One region of the Clostridioides sp. LIBA-6622 genome, then DNA from elsewhere that is predicted to be linked to it. Evidence: riboswitches for the same ligand, from Rfam matches in the RefSeq annotation. Region 1 holds a riboswitch; each other region holds the start of a gene.
What was found. A riboswitch is a leader RNA that binds a small molecule or an ion and turns the genes downstream of it on or off. The one in region 1 is predicted to bind cobalamin.
Positions count from the first base shown of each region.

Region 1 (6,036 bases):
TTTATGTGTGGGAGTGAACTATAAGGACCATCTTGAAGAAACTCAAACTCACTTTGATGATAGCTTTGAAGAACCCAAAAAAACAGTTTATTTTACAAAACGTGTGACAAAGGCGATAGGTCCAGAAGATGATATAGATGGTCATTTTGATATCAATAGTCAATTAGACTATGAAGTTGAACTTGGAGTAGTAATAGGTAAAACAGGTGTTAACATTAAAAAAGAAGAAGTCGAAGATTATATCTTTGGATACACTGTTATAAATGATATTTCTGCTAGAAAGTTACAAAAAGAGCATGTTCAATGGTTTAGAGGAAAGGGTTTAGATACATTTACATCTTTAGGTCCATGTATCTTACATAAAAGTGCCATTTCTTTTCCTATAAAACTTAAGGTATGCAGTAGAGTAAATGGTGAAGAAAGACAAAATTCTAATACAAGGTTATTCATATCAGACATTTCAGACATGGTTTCAGAACTTTCAAAAGGTATGACTTTAGAGGCTGGAGATATTATAGCTACAGGCACACCTTCTGGAGTTGGTATGGGGTTTTCACCTCCTCGATACATGAGTAGTGGAGATGTGATTGAATGTGAGATTGAAGGTATTGGAATTTTAAGAAATTACATTAAGTAAATGTTTTAATATAGCTAATGTTAAGACAAAACCTGAATGTATTAAACGAACATATTAAAATAAATTTTAGGAGTTTAAATTATGAAAGCAGAATTTTTGACACCAGTGGTTACAATATTTGATGAAAAAGGAAATTTAGATAAAGAAGGAAATAAGAAAGTATACGAACATCTTATAGATGGCGGTGTAGATGGTCTAGTTATAATGGGAAGCACTGGAGAGTTCTTTAATATGTCCATGGATATGCAAAAAGAACTTATAGACTTAGTAATTAGTCATGTTAATAAGAGAGTAAAAGTGTTTATAGGGACAAGCCGTATGAGTATAAAAGAATCTATAGAGCTTTCAAATTATGCGCATAATAGTGGAGCTGATGGAGTTATGATAATAAGTCCTTACTATTTCTCTCTTGATGATGACAGTATTGAGTTGTTTTATAGTGAAATAGCTAAAAACACAGAAGCTGAAATATATCTATACAATTATCCAGATAGAACTGGTTATGATTTGAGTCCAGAACTTACATTAAAACTTGTAAAAAAACATAAAAATATAGTTGGTTATAAGGATACAGTAACTTTGATGGGACACACTAGAGACTTAATAAATACTATGAAAGCAGAGTTCCCAAATTTTAAGATATACAGTGGTTATGATGAAAACTTTATACATAATGTAATGTCTGGGGGAGCAGGTTGTATAGGAGGTTTATCAAATTTAATTCCAGAAGTTTGCTCAAAATGGGCAGAAGCTTATAATAATAGAGATATGGACAAGGTTATAGAAATTCAAAAATATATCAACAAAGCAATGGATTTTTATTTAATAACAAACCCATTCATACCAGCAATGAAAAAAGCTATGAACATAAGAGGATTACAAGTAAGTGATTATATGACTGCACCTTTTATAAAACCAAATGAAAATCAAGTATGTGAGATTAAAAGATTGATGAATGAATTAAATATATGCTAACTGCTTAATTAGATATATAGCAAAAAAATAAAGAGTGCTTTAAAATGATTTTTATAGTCATTTTAAAGCACTCTTTATTTTATATGTAAAATCAACCTTGCAAAGTGACCAACAATAAACTACAATTATCTTAATAAAAATTAAATAATATTAGGGTACTAGATTAGTTTAATAGGGAAAGTGATGTAAATTCACTACAGCCCCCGCTACTGTATACGGATACGAAATCAAAATCCACTGAGATTTATATTAAATTTTGGGAAGGGTGATAGAGGAAAAGCCGTGAGTCAGGAGACCTGCCCAGTATTACATAGGTGCAATTTAGGGTGGAAATTGTAATTTATAATAAAATGAAATATCAATTCATTTTTTGTAAAGTTGATATATAAACTTCTCCTTTCTAAATTAGGAGAAGTTTTTTATTTTATTAAACGGTTATAATTATTAAAGATGACTTTAATATAGTTTTAATAAGAAATATTTTAAAAATGTATGTTATTAAAGTTTTTAACCACTTATAAAAATAAAATATTGGAGTGAAAGAGATGAAATGTAAAGTAAATGTTTTAAAGCAATTTTTTCTAATTATCATGATAGTTTTTTTAGTAGGAGGTCTTATAGGATGTAGTAAAAATGATAAAGATAATGCACAAGTTAGTAGTGGTAAGAAGTTAGAATTAAAATATGCAAGTGGATTTAGTGTTGAGGATTTGGAGGATGGAATTAAAAAAGTAACTGATGGAGATAAAAGAGAACTAATTTTAATACCTAAAAAAATTGAAATTCCTGAAAAATATAAAAATGCTAATATAGTTAGAACACCTGTAGATAATGTCTTAATAGCATCTACAACACAAGCTTGCTCTCTAAGAACAATAGGTGAGTTAGATAGTATAAAAGCAGTAACAACAGAAGAACAGTATTGGACTATTAAAGAAATTAAAGATTTAATGAAGGATGGAAAGATACATTATGTTGGTTCAAACTTAGCACCAGATTATGAAAAAATAGTAGACTTAAATCCTGATTTGACTATAGTGAGTAGTGGCTTGTCAGAAGCTGATACAAAATTTATTGATAAACTAAAAGAATTAGGACTTAATTATGTTGTAGATAATGAATATAAAGAGCAAAACCCATTTGGAAGAATGGAGTGGACAAGTTTAATAGCTGCATTTTATGATAAAGAAGATATAGCAACTAGTGAGTTGAATAAAACAGTGCAAAAGGTAGAAGAAGTAAGCAAAAAAATAAAAAACAAAAGCAAGCCTAAGGTAGTATGGGCATCTGTATATGAAGGAAATGCTTATGTAGCACCTAAAGATTCATATGTAGATAATATGATAAGAATGGCTGGTGGAATAAATGCATGTGCTTCAATAGATTCAAATGAAGGAAGAGTGAGTATTGAACAACTACATGAAGTTGCAAAAGATGCAGATATATTTGTATACTCATCAAGTTCAGATTATGCACCAAACTTAGATTCTATAAAATCTAGTGCACCTATATTGGCTGATTTGGATGTTGTGAAAAATGGTAACTTATGGGTGTTTGCACCAGATTATTATCAATCAGTAGATAAGACAGATGAATTAATAGTAGATTTAGTTGAGATGTTTCATCCAGGGACTACAGACGAAAAAATTAAGCATTATATAAATTATGATAAATAATATAGAATACGACACTAAAAGATGAGTTTTATGGATTTTAGTTAATATAGATTTGTTAAGAGGGGTATATAAATGGATTTTATCAATAAAATGAGAATAAAGAATACTACAATATTTATAGGACTAATTATAGGTATGATACTTACTTTTTTAGTGTGTGTAGCATTTGGCTCTGTAAAAATTGAGTTTAAAGAAATAATAGATGTTGTATTAAGAGGTATGGACAATACAGAACATTATAAAATAATATACAATATAAGGATTCCAAGAGTACTTGCAACCATGATGGGTGGAGCTTGTTTAGCAGTATCAGGAATCTTACTACAGATATTTTTTAAGAATCCAATAGTTGAACCATATATATTAGGTGTATCTTCAGGTTCTACCTTATCAGTAGCACTTATGCTTTTGGGTGGATATACATTAGGGTTCGAAAATGTAACTTCAATGAGTATATTTGTGGCAGCATTTATAGGAGCTTTGATTGTAATGTCTGTTGTAATTTTATTTGCAAGTAAGGTAAAGAATATAACAACTCTTTTAATAATAGGAATTATGACCGGATATGTGTGTAGTGGTATAACTAATGTACTACAATCATTTGCAAATAGCGAAAAATTAAAGGAATTTACTGTTTGGTCTATGGGAAGTTTTTCTGGATTTACTTGGGAGAAAGTAGAGATACTTATATTGATTGGTGTGTTAGGTCTTTTAATGAGTATATTTATAATAAAACCTCTAAATGCTTTTTTATTAGGAGAAGAGTACGCTAAAAGTATTGGTATAAATATAAAATTTTTTAGAGTTTTGGTAGTATTTATATCTAGTATACTAGCTGCAGTAGTATCAGCATTTGCAGGTCCTATAGGATTTATTGGACTTGCAGTACCACAAATTTCGAAATTGATATTTAAGACATCAGACAATAGAGTATTGATACCAGTGGTAATCTTTTTAGGAAGTATAGTTACAGCTCTTTGTGATTTAATATCAAGAGTAATTTTATCACCAGTGGAGTTACCAATAAGTACAATAACATCTTTATTAGGTGCACCAATTGTAGTAATCCTATTGATGAGAAGGAAGGACAGGTCTTAGATATGTTGAAAACTAATAATTTAAGTGTAGGATATAATAAAAGAGTAGTTGTGAGTGATATAAATATAGAGGTAAAAAATGGAGAAATATTATGTCTTTTAGGAAGTAATGGTGCTGGAAAAACTACTATATTAAGGTCTTTATCTAAACTTATAACGCCAATAAAAGGGGATATATATTTAAATGACATAGATGTAAATCATATATCAAGAAAGGCATTATCGAAAAAAATGGCTTTAGTACTTACAAATAGATTATTAGGCGATTTAATGACTGTACAAGATATAGTTAATATAGGAAGGTATCCATATACAGGATTTTTTGGTAGCTTATCTAAAAAAGATTTAATACTGGTAGATGAAGCATTAGAATCTGTAGATGCACTGCACTTAAAAAAAAGATATTTTGATGAACTAAGTGACGGAGAGAAACAAAAAGTATTAGTTGCAAGAGCTTTAGTTCAAGAGCCAGAAATAATTATATTGGATGAACCTACAACTCACTTAGATATAAAACATAGGTTAGAGCTTATAAATATACTAAAAAAATTAAGTAAGGAAAAATCAATTTCTGTAATACTTTCATTACATGAAATAGATATAGCATTAAAAAGTTGTGATAAAGTTGCTCTTATAAAGAACAATAAAGTCATAGCTTATGGACAGCCTGAAGATGTAGTGGATGAAGATATTATAAATTCACTTTATGAATTGGATGATAAAAATTTTAATAGTCTCTTAGGTGCAGTAGAAATTAGTAATAAATCTAAAAATGAAGTTTTTATAATTGGTGGTGGAGGTAAAGCTACACCAATTTATAGAGCTTTTACTAAAAAAGGAATAGGTCTATATTCTGGAGTAATACATGAAAATGATATTGATTATGAAATTGGTAGAACTATGGGAATAAAGATGTTTACAGAAAAGCCATTTGAGCCAATAAGTGATGAGAGTTTCGATTTGGCTATTAGAAATTTAAATGAGTCTAAGGTTATAATAGACACAGGGTTTAGTGTAGGAGAAACAAATAAAAGAAACCTAGATATTATAAAAGAGGCTTTAAAATTGGATAAAAAAGTTTATTCATTTAGGAACATAGATGAGAGTAAGAAATATTATAATGAGTTGAGTAATAATATAGAATATATAGATAAAGTTTCAAAAGTTATGGATAGTATCAGTATAGATAATTTGCTATAGATTATAAAATAAAATGTAATTGTAAACTACAAAGTGTATAAAAGAGTATCTTAATAATTTTCAAATATTATTAAGGATACTCTTTTTTTATTATTTAATTGTTCTATATACTATAAAAGGTATTCATTTATAAATAGCCAATAGCTTCTTCTCTAGTTAGAAAAAAGTGAATTCCTGTAGTTGATTCTTGCCATCTATTTTCATTAAATTCTTTAGCTATAATCGTTTCCCCCACTCGATATATGAAATTTTCATCAGCATATGCACGAGCACTTTTAAAAGATTCTTTACCATCTATACTTGTAATTGAGAGTACTTTTGCTTTGTCACATCTACAGGCATTTGATGTAGCAGATACTCTTTTTGCATCACTTGGGATTAATAATTGTACCATTCTAAAATTAAAACATTTTTTATAACCTATAAATGCTCCTTTTTCAGGACAGTACAA
Region 1 is NZ_CP196998.1:3,448,879-3,454,914, reverse strand. It holds gene ACTG47_RS16130 (fumarylacetoacetate hydrolase family protein) at 1-637, shown strand, start outside; gene ACTG47_RS16125 (dihydrodipicolinate synthase family protein) at 719-1,612, shown strand; cobalamin riboswitch at 1,748-1,930, shown strand; gene ACTG47_RS16120 (ABC transporter substrate-binding protein) at 2,158-3,288, shown strand; gene ACTG47_RS16115 (FecCD family ABC transporter permease) at 3,361-4,386, shown strand; gene ACTG47_RS16110 (ABC transporter ATP-binding protein) at 4,389-5,585, shown strand; gene ACTG47_RS16105 (pentapeptide repeat-containing protein) at 5,713-6,036, opposite strand, start outside.

Region 2 (6,036 bases), 480 kb from region 1:
TAAGTATATTTTTACAAAAATCATCTAATTGTATGCAAATTCATAATGGAAAATAAAGGAAATACAGATAAAATGTAGAATAATTTCTGTAAGTATGTAAAAATAAAAATAAAAAGTTGAAATTTTTAGAAAATAAGAGTATTTTTTATCTAAAAAGATAATTTAAAAAATAAAAAAATGTTGGGAGGATAGAAAATGAGTTTATTAGAAAGTATATCAAAAAATATATATTCTTTAGATAATGCTTCTATTGAAAAAACAAAGCAAAGATTGGACAGGCTTATACATCCAACTGGAAGCTTAGGAAAAATAGAAGACATTTGTATGCAATTATCAGGAATATTTGGCAATGAAAATTTTGATACAAGTAAAAAAGTCATAATAGCTTTTGCAGGAGACCATGGTGTATATGAAGAAGGAGTGGCACCTGACCCTCAAAATATAACAAAACTACAATTTCCAAATTTTTCAAAGGGATTGTGTGGAGTAGGAGTAATAAGTAAATTTGTAGGGGCAGATGTTGTAGCTGTAGATGTAGGAATAAACTGTGATGAAAAACTAGATGGAGTATTAGATTACAAGATTAGAAAAGGAACATCAAATATGGCGAAAGGGCCAGCTATGAGTAAACAAGAAGCTGTTAGATGCTTAGAGATAGGAATTGAAATAGCAGAACAGTGTATAGAAAAAGATTATAAGGTTATTGGTATTGGAGAGATGGGTATAGCAAATACTACTCCAAGTACAGCAATAATATCTGTAATTTCAGGATGTGACCCATTAGAAGTTACTGGTATAGGTGCAGGTCTTAAAAAAGAGAGACTAAAACATAAAGCTGAAGTAATTAGAAAAGCTATTGAGATTAATAATCCAAACCCAACTGATGGAGTAGATATTTTATCTAAAGTAGGTGGATTTGAAATAGGTTCAATGGCAGGTGTAATATTAGGATGTAGTGCTAATAGAATTCCAGTAGTAATCGATGGATTTATTTCTTATGCAGCAGCATTGATTGCGTATAAGATAAATCCAAAAACTAGAGAATATATGATAGCATCTCATCTGTCAGCAGAATCAGGAACTAAGAGAGCCTTAGATATATTGAAATTAGACCCTTTACTAAATATGGATATGAGATTGGGTGAAGGAAGTGGAGCTGCATTAGCATTTAACATAATAGAAGCTTCAAATTATACTTATAAGAATATGGCAACTTTCGATGAAATTGACATGGGAAGATAAGGTATAAAAATTTAATATGTAGGAGTGTTTTGATGAGTGAAATTGTTCTGGTAACAGGAGGAGCTAGGTCAGGAAAGAGTAACTTTGCAGAAAAGCTATGTTTAAATAGGAATAATAAGACAGCTTATATAGCAACTTCTATTCCATTTGATGATGAGATGAAAGATAGGGTAAAAAAGCATCAAGAGGATAGACCTAGAAATTGGGATACATATGAAATATATGAAGATATATATTCCATAATTAGACAGCTATACAAAGAACATGAAACTGTTATACTAGATTGTGTAACTTTATTAGTAAATAACCTAATGTTTAAACACAATCTAAATATAGAAGAGTCTACTCAAGAAGAAATAAATAACTTGGAAGAGTATATAAAAGAACAAGTTATAAAACTTATTGAAGAAATAGAAAAAACAAATCTATACTTTGTATTTGTTACAAATGAATTAGGTATGGGAATTGTTCCTGGGAATAAACTTAGTAGGATATATGCTGATATTGTAGGTCGCATAAATCAATACATAGCATCAAAAAGTAATGAAGTTTATTTTGTAGTTAGTGGCATACCTATGAAAATAAAGGAGTAGTATGTGACTATGAAAAGATTTATTTTAATACTACAGTTTTTAACAAGGATACCTATAAAATTAAATGTAGGATTTGATGATGAATTTTATAAATCAATAGTGTATTTTCCACTTGTAGGTTTTGTCATTGGTATATTATCCTACTTAATAGGATGGATTTCTATGCTTTTATTTGACCCATTTATAGCTTCTATAATAATAACTCTAGCAGGAGTATTAATTACTGGAGGTCTTCATATAGACGGACTAGGAGATACATTTGATGCAATATATAGCTATAGAGATAAAGAAAAAATGCTTGAAATAATGAAAGATTCAAGATTAGGTACAAATTCACTTTTGGCAATTATGTTTGTGCTTTTATTAAAGGTTGGATTCATATACAATATAATAAGTAATAATTCATTATGGATTATAATATTTATGCCAATGATTGCAAGGTTAGGAGTAATGTTATTGACATATAAAACTGTGACACCAAGAGAAAAAGGAATGGGAAATTTATTTATAGGAAAACTGACTACAAATATGTTAATAACAGCTATAGTATACACATCATTGATAGTTATTCTTATTACTAAATTTATATTTTTATTACCTGATATAGTATTGATTAAAATATTAGGTTCAGCTATAGTAGTTTTTGTATTTATAACATTGTTCAAAAAACATATCTATAAAAAGATTGATGGAGTAACTGGAGATATATTAGGTTGTGGAATAGAACTTTCAGAACTTGTATATTTGATTTATATATATTTGTTAATTTTTATGTTTTTTTAAAAATAAAAAGTGGTGATAATGTGATAAGATTAATACTAATAAGACATGCATTGACAAATGATAATAAAAAAGGAAGATTATCAGGTCACATAAATAGTTGTATAAGTGAAGAAGGCAAAATGCAAATAGATAAAATTACTGAATACCTAACTCATGAAAATATAGACCGAATTTACACAACACCATCTTCACGCACCAAGGATACAATAGAAAAAATATCAAGATTAAAATTAATAGAAATAGAAGAAAAGGGAGCTTTAAGAGAAATTAGTTTTGGAGACTTTGAAGGAATAACTTTTGAAGAAATTAAAGTCAAATATCCCGAAGAGTTTGAAAAAATGATAGAAGAAGGTAACAACTATAGATATCCAAATGGAGAAAGTCTTATAGACTCTTATAAAAGAGTGGCAAAAGAAATTGATAATATACTTTTAGAAAATGATAGTCATTCAGATATAAAAACAATACTTATATGTTCTCATGCAGGAACAATAAGAAATATAATAACACATTTGATTTCTGGTAGTTATAAATATCATTGGAACTTTAAAATTGATAATGCATCTATTACAGTTTTAGAAGTTAATAGTGGTTTTACTGTAGTAGATAAAATGAATTTTACAAACTTTATATAATTTAATCAAAATTAAACATTACAATATATATTTGTAAAATTATCAATGAAAATAGAATATTAGATTAAAATTAGGTTCTTAATTATATGTTAAAAGGGAAAAAGGTTAGATGCCTTTGCAGCCCCCGCTACTGTGAAACCAACGAAACTATAAATACCACTGTCAATTTGATGGGAAGGTTATAGAAGTAGGATGAAGTTAAGCCAGGATACCTGCCTAATTTAATTTAAAACAAGAGGTCTTCGGGGTGAAAGATTTTTAATTAATACGTATAAAAGTCCTATCTTTAGAAGCAATAGGACTTTTTTTATTGGAATTTTAGTAAATTTTAACAAGGAGGGGTTAGAAAGTGGGGAAAAAAATAATGCTACAAGGAACGGCATCAAACGTAGGTAAAAGTATCTTAGTAGCAGGTTTGTGCAGAATATTTAAACAAGATGGTTATACTGTTGCTCCTTTTAAGTCTCAAAATATGGCTTTAAATTCCTTTATAACTAAAGAAGGATTAGAAATGGGAAGAGCACAAGTATTTCAAGCCGAGGCAGCAAAAATAGAGCCAATAGCTGATATGAATCCAGTTTTATTAAAACCTTCTGGAAATAACAAAAGTCAAGTTATTGTAAGAGGGAAAGTTATAGGGGAGATGCCTTCTTCTCAATATCATGATTACAAACTAGAATTAGTAGATATATTGAAAGATACTTTTGATAGCTTGAATTCAACTTATGATATTGTAGTTATGGAAGGTGCAGGCAGTAATGCAGAGATAAATTTAAAAGATAGAGATATATCTAATATGGGTATGGCAGAAATAGCAGATGCACCTGTAATAATAGTTGGAGATATTGATAGGGGAGGAGTATTCGCCTCATTAGTAGGGACAATGCTTTTATTAAATGAAGATGAGAAAAAAAGAGTAAAAGGTGTAATAATTAATAAATTTAGAGGAAAAAAAGAGCTTTTACAAGATGGAGTAAAGATGCTAGAAGACATCATAAAAGTACCTGTTATAGGAGTAGTTCCTTATACAGATATAAAAATAGAAGATGAGGATAGTGTGACTACTAGATTTAAGAAAAAAATGAATAAAGGTGACATACACATAGAAATAATTAGAACTCCCCACATGTCAAACTTTACAGATTTCAATATATTTGAAACACAAGAAGATGTAAGTATCAGGTATGTAGATTATGGAGAATCTTTAGGAAATCCAGATATAGTAATAATACCTGGAACTAAAAGTACTATAGATGATTTAACATATATAAGAAAAAGTGGTCTTGAATCACAAATTAAAAATTTACATGGTCAGGGTAAATTGATATTTGGTATATGTGGTGGTTATCAAATGCTAGGTAAGAAATTAAAAGACCCTTATCATGTTGAGAGTGAAATTGAAGAAGTTGATGGTATAGGTCTCTTAGATACAGAAACAATATTTGAAAAAGTAAAGACTACTACGCAGGTAGAAGCTACTATTGTTGAATGTACGGGTGAATATATGAATGACCTTAAAGGAAAGAAAGTAAAAGGTTATGAAATTCATATGGGTATTACAAATCGAGGTGATGGTGTAAGAAGCTTAGATTTGATAACAAAAAAATTAGACGAAGAAGTGAACTACACTGAAGGAAGTATAAATAAAGATGGTAATATAATTGGAACTTATATTCATGGAATTTTTGATGAAATAAGTTTTACAAGAACAATTTTAAATAACATAAGGAAGAAAAAGGGTCTACAAGAATTAGAAAGCAAGGTAAATTCTTTTGATGAATTCAAAGATAAAGAATATGATAAATTGGCTGATTTTTTAAGAGAACATTTAGATATGAAGAAAATATATGAGATTATGAAATAATAATTATTCTGTATTTATAATTTAGGTAGGAGGTGTATTATGAAAAAAATTTTAATTGCGGGTACTAGTAGTGGAGTAGGCAAGACGACAATTTCATTAGGAATAATGCAAGCTTTAGTTAAGAGAAATATGAAAGTACAACCATATAAAGTAGGGCCAGACTATATAGACCCTTCATACCACACTTTTATAACTGGAAGACATTCCAGAAATCTAGATTCTTATATGTTAGATGATGAAAAAATAAAGTATATAGTAAATAAATCCTCAAAAGATGCAGACATATCAGTAATAGAAGGTGTTATGGGGTTGTATGATGGTTTTGGAATAGATTTAGATAACTGTACAAGCTCACATACTTCGAAGGTGTTAAAATCACCTGTTATATTAGTTATAAATGGGAAATCTATGGCGGCATCTAGTGCTGCTATGGTGCTAGGATATAAGGAATTAGATAAAGATGTAAATATAAAAGGTGTCATAGTAAATAATGTTAAGACTAATAGCCATTATCAAATAATTAAGAACTCTATAGAGAAATACTGTAATGTTGAAGTATTGGGATATTTTCCTCCAAATAATAAATTTTCTTTAGAGTCTAGACATTTAGGATTGGTTCCTAGTGTGGAGATGAAATCTTTAAGAGAAAAATTTTACACTTTAGCTGATGAAATTGAAAGTTATATAGATATTGATAGAATAATTGAAATTTCAGAAAGTGATGAGTTTGAGAGTGATTTTGATTTTCAAACTTTGATAGAAGGTAATGAAATAAAAAAGCATGTTAAGAATAAATCAATAGCTATAGCATATGATAAGGCATTTAATTTTTATTATAGAGAAAATATAGAGCTTTTAGAAGAGCTTGGATTGGAGATAAACTATTTTAGCCCTCTTGAAGATACATCAGTTCCAACTT
Region 2 is NZ_CP196998.1:3,924,679-3,930,714, reverse strand. It holds gene cobT (nicotinate-nucleotide--dimethylbenzimidazole phosphoribosyltransferase) at 196-1,242, shown strand; gene cobU (bifunctional adenosylcobinamide kinase/adenosylcobinamide-phosphate guanylyltransferase) at 1,275-1,835, shown strand; gene cobS (adenosylcobinamide-GDP ribazoletransferase) at 1,845-2,618, shown strand; gene ACTG47_RS18275 (histidine phosphatase family protein) at 2,639-3,253, shown strand; cobalamin riboswitch at 3,309-3,487, shown strand; gene ACTG47_RS18270 (cobyric acid synthase) at 3,603-5,117, shown strand; gene ACTG47_RS18265 (cobyrinic acid a,c-diamide synthase CobB) at 5,157-6,036, shown strand, end outside.
Region 2: linked by a shared signal. The riboswitch ahead of ACTG47_RS18270 (cobyric acid synthase) and the one ahead of ACTG47_RS16120 (ABC transporter substrate-binding protein) in region 1 are both predicted to bind cobalamin.

Region 3 (6,036 bases), 1.1 Mb from region 1:
CTCTAAATAACACATGAACAGACATGTCAATAGATGCTTCTGATATCCCTATATTGAAACTAAAAATTTCAAAACTGTATAATAAGTCTGCTTTATTAAAAGATATATTTACAAGAGTTATTCCTATACTAAGAAATAAAAAGTACATTGGTATTCTAAGTAATTTTAAATAATTTTTTAAATCTATTCCAGCCACACAAACAACTAGAATACTCATTAAAACCATAATTCCACTTAAAACAAATATATTTTTTATTACCATAGAAGCAATCAGAAAGATTACTCCTATGGCTACTTTTTTATTTGGATTTACTTTACTTAATCTATTTGTATATGCATATTTATCAATTATAAGCATAATTAACTTCTCTTTCCTTTTTGAACACCTAATATGTATCCTATTACACCAGCACCTAATGCTGCTTGTGCAGAGAATAATAAACTTTCTATTTCTCCACTTGGTGGCTCATATGGGCTACTAAACCATGGTTCATAATCTGGATTTATCTTAGTAATTTCACTTTCAGCTTGACCATCTGCTCCTCCATATTCAGCTCCTGAGTTAACAAGTAATGGAAATATGATAAGAGCCACTACTAATAAAAGTAGTAATATATTAGTTTTCGTTTTTGTTTTAGCACTCATTAGCTTTAACTCCTTTATCATTATTTTCTAGTATGCTTTTTTCTCCATTTTCTGTAACTAAATTATATACAATTACAGTAAGTATACCTTCTGCTATTGCTATTGGTATTTGAGTCATAAAGAAAATTCCTAAAAACTTAATTGCTGAAGCCATCACTCCACCTGATGGGTCTGGAAAAGCCAGTGCTAACTGTATCGAAGTTATTGTATATGTAGCCAAATCTCCTAATGCTGCGGCAAGAAATACTGGTATTGCATTATTTCCATCTTTTTTCTTTAATGCTTTAAATATTAAGAATGATATAATTGGTCCTATAATAGCCATTGAAAAAGCATTAGCTCCTAAAGTAGTTATTCCTCCATGTGCTAATAATAATGCTTGGAATATTAGAACTATAGTTCCAAGAACAAACATTACACTTGGTCCAAACATTATTGCTCCAAGACCTACTCCAGTAGGATGTGAACAACTTCCTGTTACTGAAGGTATTTTTAGTGCTGACAACACAAACACAAATGCTCCACATAGTGCTAATAATACTTTCTTTTTAGGGTCTTGCTTTACTATTTTTCCTATCGATTTTAGTCCTACTAAGAAAAATGGTATAAATATAACTCCCCATGCTATAGACCATTTTACTGGTAAGTACCCTTCCATTATGTGCATTGCATTCGATGTAACTGGAGTTAAAATGATTAACATAAGTGCAGCTATAACCCCTAATTTGATATTTTGTTTCATTTTACTATCCCCTCTCTCCCTTTCTAATAATTAAAATATAAATAATATATGTCTGATTTATTTTAAAAATAAAAAAGCCTAACTCGATGGCTAGGCTTCTAATTTTCGACAATTTAAATACAAACACATAAAATAAACATATCTGTATAATTATTATAAGAAACTTTCTCCATCCCCGAAGAAATTACTTTAATATTTTAGGCAGGTCTCCTGACTTAGCTTCTTCCTACTCCTCTTCCTTCCCATGAAATATAAAAATATATCATCATAGTGGCTAACAAAAGTTTCGTCTGCATCACAGTAGCGGGGGCTGTAAAGGAATTTAACCTTTTTCCCTATTAATCTTGCTTGAAGAACCTATAATATTATATATTTAATTGTTAAATTATTCTTAAAACATTTTCTATATAAATCATTGTATACCTTTTCTGTGAAAATTTCTACATTTTTTACAGATTTTATTCATTTTTATATTTTTATGTATATAAATTATTTTTTATACTCTTGGTTAATTTCTAATTATCTTCTTTAAATACATTGAAACCACATCAGAAAATCTAGTTATATCTCTCGAATATATAAAATCATTTCCATATATTAATCTTTCAGCTTCAAGTTCTGATTCTTTCCCTGTAAACACTCCTAATACCAATATATTTTGTTTCCTAGCCTTTCTAACTTCATTAGCTGTGTCTCTCAAACCAACTATACCCCTATAAGCTTTTTCTCCTCTTAAAGTTCTCTCACTATTTTTTCCTATCTTTACATCATTTGGTCTTCCATCACTAAGAACTATCAAAATTTTATTTTCTTCATCTCTATTTATTAGACCACTACATATAGATTTTATAGCCAAGCCATCTCGATTATTACCAGCGCAAAAGTATTCAAATATATTTTCACTATTTTTTAAACTATCATCATAATCTTTAAATCTTTTTAATATTGTATAGTCTAAAAAACTAGAAAATCCAATAACTCTATTTGGTATGCCAACTTCTGTTAAAGCATTTGCAATTATATACGCTTGAATTGCTACATTTCCTTGATTTCTACTTTGAGAACCACTTGCATCTAATAATATATCAATAACATATTTTCCTTTTTCATTTTCTATGTCTTTGTAAAATATTTTATTATTATTACTTCTACCCACTCTCCAAGCTCTATTTGCTAATATAGTTCCACAATCAGAGTATACTCTTGTTTTGGCATTTTCTTCTATCAAAATTCTAGCTAGACTTTCTTTTAATCTCTTTATCTGCTGTCTATACATTCTAGCATTTTCTCTAAATTTTCCTAAATTATTTTCTTTTTGCCTTGTTACATATTTTAACTGGAATACATTATTACACTCACTTCTAAGAACTCCATCTGTAAAGTGTATTCTGCACCCTTCATGAACATTTCTACAATTTTGTGTTTCAATCTTTTTAATTTCACCTTTACTCAAATAAGTTTTTCCATAATAATGTTCTATCTTTGAATATATTTTATTTGCTGTCTCTTCATCAACATATATAACCCTGTCTGCTGAATTGCTAGATTGAGAATCCTCAAAATCTCCTACTCCCTCTATAAGCATAGATGAAGATATAGAGTCTATGTCACTTTCAATAATATTTTCTTCTTCTTCACTATAAAGTTCTTCATACATAAAGTCAGCAAATGTATCAAAATTTACTTCAACATCTTTCACATTATTTTCATCATATGTAGAACCACTTTCTTCTGCATTTAATATATATTCAAAATAAGTTAAATATATAACATCTAATGCTTTTAAAACCTCCATAATATCTTGATTTGTATCTATATTCTGTATGTCATTAACTATTCTTCTAGTTAGACTATCTAGTGCTGGATGCTTGTCCATATTATAAAGTACAAAGGCATATTTGATTTTATCCATGATATTATCATTATGTATTTTGGTAAAACGTGAAACAATATCCTTATAAGCATTTTTTCTTATATCTTCTATTCCTGGTCTGTCTTTAATAGCCTTTTCTTCAACTATTGTATTTAATATAACTTGAATCAAACCTAATATAATATCTTTGTCATATCCTTTTCGAATTCTATTTGTGAGGTATTTTTTCACTATGTCCCAATCTACATACTTTCTTCTAGCACCTGCAATTATTGCAAAATACAGACCTATCTCTTTTGAAGAATAATCTTTTTCTGATATATCTATACTTTCATTATAATCTCCAGCTATTGTCCAAGATAAGTTATTGGCTCTGTTTTCAAATTCATAATCATCATATATCCATTTCATAATCTCACCTATATTAAATATGACTTATTGGAAATACATCTATACTCTCCCATTTATTAGGTATTCTAGTTTTAATTACATCTCCAACCATTTCTTTCTCATATATATCGAAAGTCTTCCCTGTAAGCCCCATATTAATTGCAAGAGTTGGTTTCAATCCCCTTCTTATAGTTTTAAGTGATGCCATAAGACCACGCAGGTCAATAGCTTTACTAGATATTTCACCATTTTGAGATTTCAACTGTAAATCTAAAAATATTCCTGCAAAATGCATTAATTTTTCTTCATCAGCATCTGAAAATTCATTTTTTAAAATCATCATTAACTTTTCTTCTTCTATAGGGGGAATATCTATTACCATAAATCTAGATACTAGTGCCTCATTAAGTTCTTTTGTTCCTGCATATTCATAATTCATAGTTCCAATAAATCTTGTTGCTGGATGTAGATTGACTCTTTCATACCCAGGTACATCAATCAACCTTCTATAATCTAAAGCTGAATGTACTACCACTACAGCGTCATTCTTTGCCATATTAATTTCATCAAACACACCAAAACCTCCATTGATAGCACATTCATAAACAGAACCTCTTCTAAGCTTAACTTCATTATCTATAAATGTGTCTGTACCTATAAGTGTTGAACTATCTGTATTTATATGAAATGATGTATTCCATTGAGGTCTATTAAATATCTCCCCTAAATTGTCAGCAAGTAAGTTTTTTCCTGTTGCTTTTGGCCCTGATAATAATATATTTTCTTCTTCTAAAATAGCTGCTATACACATAGACAAAATATCTCTTCCATAAAAATAAGTTTTAGACTTTGTTACCCTGTACTCTAAATCTTTCTCTATAGCATAATAACGTCTAAAATATAGTATATCTTCAATAAGTTTCTCATCTACCCCTTGTACCCTTAGATTATCTATTATATCCATATTCTTACCCCTTTTATATAAATAGTATTTGTTTCATTTCTTAACATCATTTTAGCATAAAAGGGTATAAGCTAGAATCGATTTTACAAATTAATCATACCTCTTTATCTATTTTAAAGAAAAATCATCTGTATATATTTTTTATAGGTTATTTTAGGGAAACAGTTGGGAATTATCATATCATAGATTACTCCAATAGTGATATACCGACCTTCATAAATGTATTTTATATGAACAATCATACTATATCTTTGAAAGATACACAGTATGGTGGCTAACATATCAATTATTGTATTATTCTCTCTTTTTATATTTATTATCTTGACAATACTCATTTATAAGCCTATACTGTACTTAACTAACAAGTACAGTAAGTACAGTATAGGAGGATTAAATGGAAATAATCATTAGCAACAGTAGTGATAAACCTATATATGAACAAATATGTTTACAGATTAAAAGTCTTATAATGAATGGGACATTATCTGCTGGTGAAATGCTTCCATCTATGAGAAGTCTAGCAAAAGATTTACATATAAGTGTAATTACTGTTCAACGGGCATATGAGGATTTAACTCGTGATGGATTTATTGAAACTGTCTCTGGTAAAGGTAGTTTTGTCTCTAGTCAAAATAAAGAGTTCATTCAAGAAGATCAGTTGCGAATAGCAGAAGAATTATTACAAAAAGTCTCAGAAATTGGTAGAACACATGGTATATCTTATGAGCAGATGACCAATATTCTCAAATTATTCTATGAAGATTAAGGGGATGTAAACTATGGAAAAAAATAATGTTTTAGTTCAAAACTTATATAAAGCTTTTGATGATTTCTCATTGAAAGATGTTTCATTTAGTATTCCAAAAGGCAGGATTGTTGGTTTTATTGGTGAGAATGGAGCTGGAAAAAGTACCACAATTAACTTAATACTGAATGAATTGAAAAAAGATGCTGGAAAAATTGAAATATTCGGGGTAGACAATGCAACATATTCAATTAAAGATGATATTGGTATTGTCTTTGATGAGTGCAATTTCCATGATATTTTTACTGCAAAACATATTGGTAAAATACTCTCTGGCATATATACATCATGGGATAATTCACTTTATCAATATTATCTAGAAAAATTCAATCTTCCATTAAAAAAAACTATTGTCTCATTTTCTAAAGGAATGAAAATGAAACTCTCTATTATATGTGCTCTGTCTCATAAACCAAAGCTTCTCATTTTAGATGAAGCAACAACTGGGCTTGACCCTGTTAGTCGGGATGAAATCTTGGATTTGTTTTTGGAGTTCATACAAGATGAAGAACACTCTATTTTCTTTTCATCTCATATCACATCAGATATACAAAAAATTGCGGATTATGTGATACTAATTCATAAAGGAAAAATAGTTTTTGAGGAACAAAAAGATA
Region 3 is NZ_CP196998.1:392,321-398,356, reverse strand. It holds gene cbiQ (cobalt ECF transporter T component CbiQ) at 1-358, opposite strand, end outside; gene ACTG47_RS02225 (energy-coupling factor ABC transporter substrate-binding protein) at 361-645, opposite strand; gene ACTG47_RS02220 (energy-coupling factor ABC transporter permease) at 635-1,387, opposite strand; cobalamin riboswitch at 1,571-1,763, opposite strand; gene ACTG47_RS02215 (vWA domain-containing protein) at 1,896-3,671, opposite strand; gene ACTG47_RS02210 (AAA family ATPase) at 3,685-4,614, opposite strand; gene ACTG47_RS02205 (GntR family transcriptional regulator) at 5,009-5,380, shown strand; gene ACTG47_RS02200 (ABC transporter ATP-binding protein) at 5,394-6,036, shown strand, end outside.
Region 3: linked by a shared signal. The riboswitch ahead of ACTG47_RS02220 (energy-coupling factor ABC transporter permease) and the one ahead of ACTG47_RS16120 (ABC transporter substrate-binding protein) in region 1 are both predicted to bind cobalamin.